DNA from 3 places in the Methylomusa anaerophila genome. Region 1 is predicted to be linked to each of the others. Evidence: riboswitches for the same ligand, from Rfam matches in the RefSeq annotation. Region 1 holds a riboswitch; each other region holds the start of a gene.
What was found. A riboswitch is a leader RNA that binds a small molecule or an ion and turns the genes downstream of it on or off. The one in region 1 is predicted to bind fluoride.

Region 1 (2,328 bases):
AAATCACATAATTCCAGCCGGCCTGGCGACACAGCTTGATGGCCTCGATAGTCTCGGTCACCGTGCCGATCTGGTTGAGCTTAATAAGAACCGCATTAGTGGTCTTTTCCTCAATGCCGCGGGCAATAAATTTGGTATTGGTGACGAAAATATCGTCGCCCACAATCTGGAGATAATAGCCTAATGCGGCCGTATGTTCGCGAAATCCCTCCCAGTCGTTTTCCGCCAGGCCGTCTTCTAGGGAAACCAGGTAGTATTTGGGGGCCCAGGTTTTGTAGAGCGCCGTCATTTCGCTGCTGCTCTTTACACCTTGCCCCGACTTGGTCAAATGGTACTTTCCATTCTCATAAAACGAACTGGCGGCCGGGTCGAGAGCCAGGGCAATATCCACGCCCGGCACATAGCCCGCCGCCTGGATGGCTCCAATAATCAGCTCGCAGGCCTCCTCGTTGCTCTTTAAGTTAGGCGCAAAACCGCCTTCGTCGCCAACGCTGGTGGCATAGCCCTGCTTACCCAGGATTTTTTTTAAGGCATGGAAGGTTTCCACACCATACTGCAGTGCTTTGGCAAAAGTCGGCGCACCAATCGGCATAACCATAAACTCCTGAAAGTCCACACTATTGTCGGCATGCTTGCCGCCGTTTAAAATGTTCATCATCGGCACCGGCAGGCGCACTGCCGCCGCGCCGCCCAGGTACGCATACAGTGGCAGTCCCTGGTCGCTAGCCGCCGCCCGGGCCACCGCCATGGAAACGCCAAGAATGGCATTGGCCCCTAGATTAGCTTTGGTTGGTGTGCCGTCCAGGTCGATCAGCAACCGGTCAATCCCCTCCTGATCACCAGCATTTCGCCCGATGAGTTTAGGCGCAATGCGCTCTTTCACATTGGCCACCGCCTGCAAAACACCCTTGCCGCCGTAGCGGGCCTGGTCGCCGTCCCTAAGTTCCAGCGCCTCATTTTCGCCGGTGGACGCTCCTGACGGCACCGAAGCCGACGCCCGGACGCCGCTGGCCAGTTCCACGTTTACCCGAATGGTCGGGTTACCGCGCGAATCCAAAATTTCTAACGCATTTACATTGACGATCTCGCTGCTCATGATGAATTCCTCCTTTGCTTTCTTCCATCTAGTTTATGCACAAAGCTTATTGCCAACCAGCAACCGTGCCATTAAAAAACAGACTCCTACCACGTACGTGGTAGGAGTCATTACCGTTTGCACGGGGTTCAGGCGAACTCCATCGCCGCTATTTCGATATAGTTTTATTATACCAGCCTGCCGGATTCAACGTCAATAGAAACCTGCTGTGCAAAATACCGCCCAGGCCGGTCTGACACTAGTCTTTTACCCAGTAAGGGCTGACACTTCATATGAAAAACCGTGGCTTGCTCCCACTAAATTAAAGTTTCAGAAAATGCAGTTTCTGCCGCGTTGTTGTAAAACTGCTGTGAAACAAAAAAGAGCTTTACGAAAACCTCGTAAAACCCTTGAAATATCTATGGTGACCCCGGCGTGATTCGAACACGCGGCCTTTTGATTCGTAGTCAAACGCTCTATCCAGCTGAGCTACGGAGTCGCTTGTGAATTAACTACTTGCATATTATATTACTTACAACATGGATTGTCAACATATTGTCCATAAAAAATAATTACAGTTCTTGCCAAGGGAAATGGCAAGAATGGCTCCGGACTATAACCAGAAGCGTTATATCTCAACCGAATCACAAGCAGTAGCAGCGGCTATCGCCGCCCCAACTCCCGAACCATCTTTGGTAAGCCGAATTATTACTCTGTTTTCCGGCAAAACTTCGTCCAAAGCCCCACGCAGGTAGTCAGCATACCCAGGCATTTTTTCATACAAGGAACCATCAATAGCGACTGTATGCGCTTTATCCAAATCCGGGTCAAGATATCCGATTACTCCGGCCAAAATAGAAGCAACCAGTCTGGCCGACCGGATAACTATTAGTTTAGTCACATCCTGAATAAACTTCAAATCGGCAATATTAAGTTCCCCAAGCCCGAGTTGTTCTTCAGCCACTTTCGCAATATGTCTAAGTTCGTCGGTAAAATCTGCAACAATAGCGGCCACGTCACCGCCTTGCAGCGTATAAGACAGAGCGTCACCGCCCAAGTAATCCTTCACCGTCAAGCGGACAATTTCACCCAGATAATGGCCGCTTACCATTTTTTCCAGATGCTGAGTACCAGGCCGCTCACTCTCTCCGTCCAGTATCAGATCATATTCATTCCGCGGCACACCGGCAAAATTTCCCGATTCAATATTGACGATCATGGGTCTACCGGTTAGGGGATGGGCCGGCTCCAGA
Region 2 (2,328 bases), 1.4 Mb from region 1:
AGATGCGGGCAACAGTGACTCCAACCAGGTGTGCGGAATACCACCCAAACCGGTCTTCCACTTCTCTTTCACCCAGTAAGGCTGACGCTTCATGTAAAAAACCGTAGCCTGCTCCGTCACTTGATAGTCAAGAGCAAAAATACTGGCGGCAGCCTGGCGCACGGAGCTGACCAGCATTTCGGCTCGTTGTTGGTGGGGCGCCAATACACCGGCTATATATTCGCCAAACCGATCGGACGCGGCCTTCAGTTCCCGGTCGAAAAAAGTAGGAACGGTTTCCGCCAGCGCGGCCTGCACTTCTTGTTCCAAGCCGGGACGATAGCCGCCCAGTTGCTCTGCTACTATTCTGTCCAGGTACTCGCCTGCCTTCTTCCGCAGGGCGGCCGCCTGCTCTTCCAAAAATGCTAAAGTTCGCTTGCGATCGCCAGCCAGCAAGTCACCCGCTAGGCGTTGCTCCGCCGTAAGTTCAGTTAGCTTTTGCGCCAACAGCGCTTGTTTGGTTGTCAATTCATCCACTGGCAATTCTAACGCTCGTACGGTCAACTCCAACTCTAACAGGGCTTCCTGCAGCACAGCAGCCAATTTCGCCCCAATGGCCGCCGTCAATACGGCCTGTTTCTCCTGTCGAAAAAAAGCGATTAACGTTTCCTCCAGCAAACTCAGCCCGCTCTCTGCCAACAAATTCCGGTCACCGGCTTTTTTGGCAGAAAGCGCCTGCCGGGCTGACACCAGATAAACTGGTATTGGTGCTGCCACACCGGCTTTCTCCTGTAAGACTTGCCGCAAAAATCCCGCCACGACTTCCCGTTCAGAAGCGCTGAGATAATCGGCCTTATTTAACACAAAAAAGAAGCGCCGGACATGCTGTTGCACCGCCTGCAAAAATGCCACTTCCGCTGCTGTAATCGGCGGATCGGCGGAAACGACAAATAATGCGGCATCGCATTGGCTGAGAAACTGCAGCGTAGTGTCCGTATTATGCTGGAAGGTAGAACCAATGCCGGGTGTGTCAATCAGCGTGATTCCTCCGGCCAGCAAACTGGCTGGATATTCAACGTCCACCTGGTTCACCCCAAGGCGATTGCCAGGGTTGGCCTGCTCGGCGACAAACCGGCTTAAATAGGCTTCTAGAGCCGAGTCGTCAGAAAACGTACCCTCATCTGTTCGCCCGTCAGCAAATGTTATCTTCGCCCACCGCGTATTTCCCCGGCCAATGACAGTCGGTAACGCCGTCATCGGCACCGAACTGGCCGGCAGAAATTCCCCGCCTAATAATGCATTGATCAGGCTGCTCTTACCCCGTTTAAACTGGCCCAATACTGCTAGATGAAATCGCTCCTCCCGCAGCCGAGCAGCCAGTTCACCCGCCCGGACGGCATATGGAGCAAAACGCCTGCCGGCCTGTTTTAGTCGTCCATCCGCTTCAGCCAGCAGCACCGCCAGACCTTCCTCTTGATCTACTCCACGATCCTCTGCCATGAAATTCCCCCTAATCCCAGCGTATCAATGCTCCGTTTCCTGTGCCAAACTTCCCGCCGTCAACAGTCGCCCGGTACATAGATAATGCATAGTATGCCTCCCTATTGCAAAAAAAAGAAATGACTCCTACCTCTTACGGTAGGAGTCATTACCTGGTCAACCAGGATTTCGAGCGAACTCCATCGCTCCTTAATTACTTTGATTGTAACAAGACCGGACTCCTACGTCAAGAGCGCCGGTAAAGATAGTAATACCACATCTTTAGTCTATCCAAGATCAGTGTAGCAATAAAGGTTATGATCCATAATATTACGATGGCCTGGAACGGAGCTGCGGCCATCACCCAGCCAAAGGTAGCCGGCACAATATCCCCAGAAATTGGCCACTTCTTATATTATTTCTTTAGCAAAAACTTTATTACTGAACTCCTCAAAGATTTTCTTGCATTTTTCCAGCGCCTCTTCCGTTTCGGCTCTAAGGGGAGCACCAAAAATATCTCTGGCGTTTATTTTATTAAACCAGGATAAAAGTTTATTTAGTTCCTCTTCATTCTCTTCTGCCTCGGCAAAAGTTAAGTTTTCATTGTTTGTCTCGTCTTCAATTTCAATAAAGAAATCATTACACTTGTCAATAATCTCCTCATACTCTAGACTTCTGGCTTTATTATAAATTGAAATGACTCTTTGTTCATATTTTTCTTCAATAAATACGGATTCCATTATAATAGTTTCACCGTTATTCGTTTCCAGTTCTTGTGATAGTAATGATAGTGCTGAATAATTCTCCTCACTAAACGGTAAGACCCACATCGACTTCTGTATATTAACAGCACCTTGCTTTCTCAACCCT
Region 3 (2,328 bases), 1.4 Mb from region 1:
AGGCCGTAGTCGGACAGCGTCAATTTCATTTGCATATTTGTATTCGATCCAGGTCTCCAATAGGTCCTGGGTGAAGACGCCGCTTTGAAGCAAGAAGTCGTGGTCGGCCTCGAGGGCTTTGAGCGCGTCTACCAGAGAACCAGGAACGCTCTTTACCTTGGTCTTTTCCTCGCCCGTCAGTTCGTAAATATTGACTTGAAGCGGGCCAAACCCTTCTTTAACCGGGTCGATCTTGTTCTTGATACCGTCGATACCGGCCATTAGCATAGCGGCTAGAGCAAGGTATGGATTCGCAGACGAATCAGGTGGGCGGAATTCGATCCGTTTGGTTTTTGGGTTAGTTGAGTACATCGGTATACGGATTGCAGCACTACGGTTACGGGCGCTGAAAGCGATATTAACCGGAGCCTCATAGCCGGGAACCAGACGCTTGTAGGAGTTGACGCTGGGAGCGGTAAAGGCCAGGAGCGCCGGAGCGTGTTTTAAAAGACCGCCGATATAGTAGAGAGCGGTCTGGCTCAAGAGGGCATAACCATTTTCATCGAAGAAGGTTGGTTGGCCACCTTTCCAAAGACTTTGGTGGACGTGCATGCCGGAGCCGTTGTCGCCAAAAAGCGGCTTGGGCATAAAGGTTGCGACTTTGTTGTTACGACGGGCGACGTTTTTGACCACATACTTAAATAGCATTACTTTATCAGCCATAGCGGTCAAGGTATCGAAACGCATACCTATTTCTCCCTGTCCTCCGGTAGCCACTTCATGGTGATGGGTTTCGACCGGAATGCCCAGCTCTTCCAGAACGAGCACTATTTCGCTGCGAATATCGTGAGTGGCGTCCATTGGCGGAACTGGCAGATAGCCTTCCTTGTTGCGAATCTTGTAGCCAAGATTGGGGCTTTCGTCGCGTCCGGTGTTCCATATAGCTTCTACCGAATCTACTTTGTAAAATGAGCCGTTTTGGGTCAAGTCATAGCGCACGTCGTCGAACAGGAAGAATTCGCATTCAGGCCCCCAGTAGCTGGTATCGGCAAAATCGAGCGTTTGCAGATAAGCTTCGGCTTTCTGGGCGACATAGCGAGGGTTACGACTATAGGAAGTTTTATCAGGACTAACGACATTGCAGATCAGACTGAGAGTAGGAACAGCCATGAATGGGTCGATGAAAACGGAATTGGGATCGGGAATGAGCAGCATGTCGCTTTCTTCGATACCTTGAAATCCTCGAAGGCTGGAACCGTCGAACCCGCTACCCTCCTCGAATACCTTTTCGTCAAATTCACCAATGGGAACGGTTTTGTGCTGCCAGATACCCGGCAGGTCGATAAATTTGTAGTCCACTAATTTGGCACCTTTGGTTTTGGCCAGAGCGACTACGTCTTTGGGGGACATACTCATTGTTTTCTCCTCCTCTTAGAAATTTGGGGTAAAATAAAAAACGCCAAAACATATAGGCTGAAAGCCTACATTGTCTGGCGTCAGTGCCGACTAAAATTTTTTATATTAAACTATCACTTCATTTTTGCGTGTAGATCAAGCAAATAAAAAAACTCCTACTAGTCCAAAGCTAGTAGGAGTCATTATCGGAATATCCGAGATTACGGTGAACTCCATCACCTTATTGCAATTAAATCAATCTTATTATAACAAATAGAAAAAATGCTGTCAATTACAACTTACAACTTAGAATAAGTCAGACAGCTTGCAGGTAAGGTCTTATCGTCAATTAGGGGGATACAGGCTGATCTTCCATATACGTTTGACGAAAGGGCAATATGGATGGTACAATGAATTCAAAGAATAGCATGAGGCGATGGGGTTCGCCGTAAACAACGTCTTGGACGCTAATGACTCCTGCAGGTATTATTTGCCTGCAGGTTTTTTTTTGCATTTTGGGGAGAAAAAGTTTGCATTCAGGAGGAGAATTTTTATGTCAAGAGATATTGTTGATACTTTTCCCTTGCCCTATCACAGTATACTATTTGAAAAGCCAGACGAAAACTTAATGATTGCACCGGAAGCGCCTGCTTTTTCCATCGATTTGAATCTTGATCAGATCATTGACGCCATAACGGCTCAAAAGCAGGAATATAATTTAAAATCTTTTTTCTATACTTCCCTGCATGCTGTAGATATGATTGAGTATCGCTATGAAATCATGCGGGAACTGGAAAAGAAAATTCTATTTGAGTATATAAAATCATTTGCCCAAAAAATGCAGGCAATGCGTGGCCAATTGGCCCAAGCAGAAAAGCTTTACTACCAATATCAGAAGGAGAGCTGGTTCTTGGACGCGGTAGAAATTTATTGTGAAACCATTAATAGCCTAGT

Region 2: another riboswitch for fluoride. It lies ahead of MAMMFC1_RS08950 (dynamin family protein); the one in region 1 lies ahead of eno (phosphopyruvate hydratase).
Region 3: another riboswitch for fluoride. It lies ahead of glnA (type I glutamate--ammonia ligase); the one in region 1 lies ahead of eno (phosphopyruvate hydratase).

What each region holds. Positions count from the first base shown of each region.
Region 1 is NZ_AP018449.1:569,235-571,562, forward strand. It holds gene eno (phosphopyruvate hydratase) at 1-1,096, opposite strand, end outside; fluoride riboswitch at 1,191-1,252, opposite strand; tRNA gene MAMMFC1_RS02530 (tRNA-Arg) at 1,498-1,574, opposite strand; gene MAMMFC1_RS02535 (hexokinase family protein) at 1,704-2,328, opposite strand, start outside.
Region 2 is NZ_AP018449.1:2,013,774-2,016,101, reverse strand. It holds gene MAMMFC1_RS08950 (dynamin family protein) at 1-1,479, opposite strand, end outside; fluoride riboswitch at 1,612-1,675, opposite strand; gene MAMMFC1_RS08945 (Chromate resistance protein ChrB) at 1,869-2,328, opposite strand, start outside.
Region 3 is NZ_AP018449.1:2,018,469-2,020,796, forward strand. It holds gene glnA (type I glutamate--ammonia ligase) at 1-1,395, opposite strand, end outside; fluoride riboswitch at 1,562-1,624, opposite strand; fluoride riboswitch at 1,798-1,861, shown strand; gene MAMMFC1_RS08975 (MutS-related protein) at 1,928-2,328, shown strand, end outside.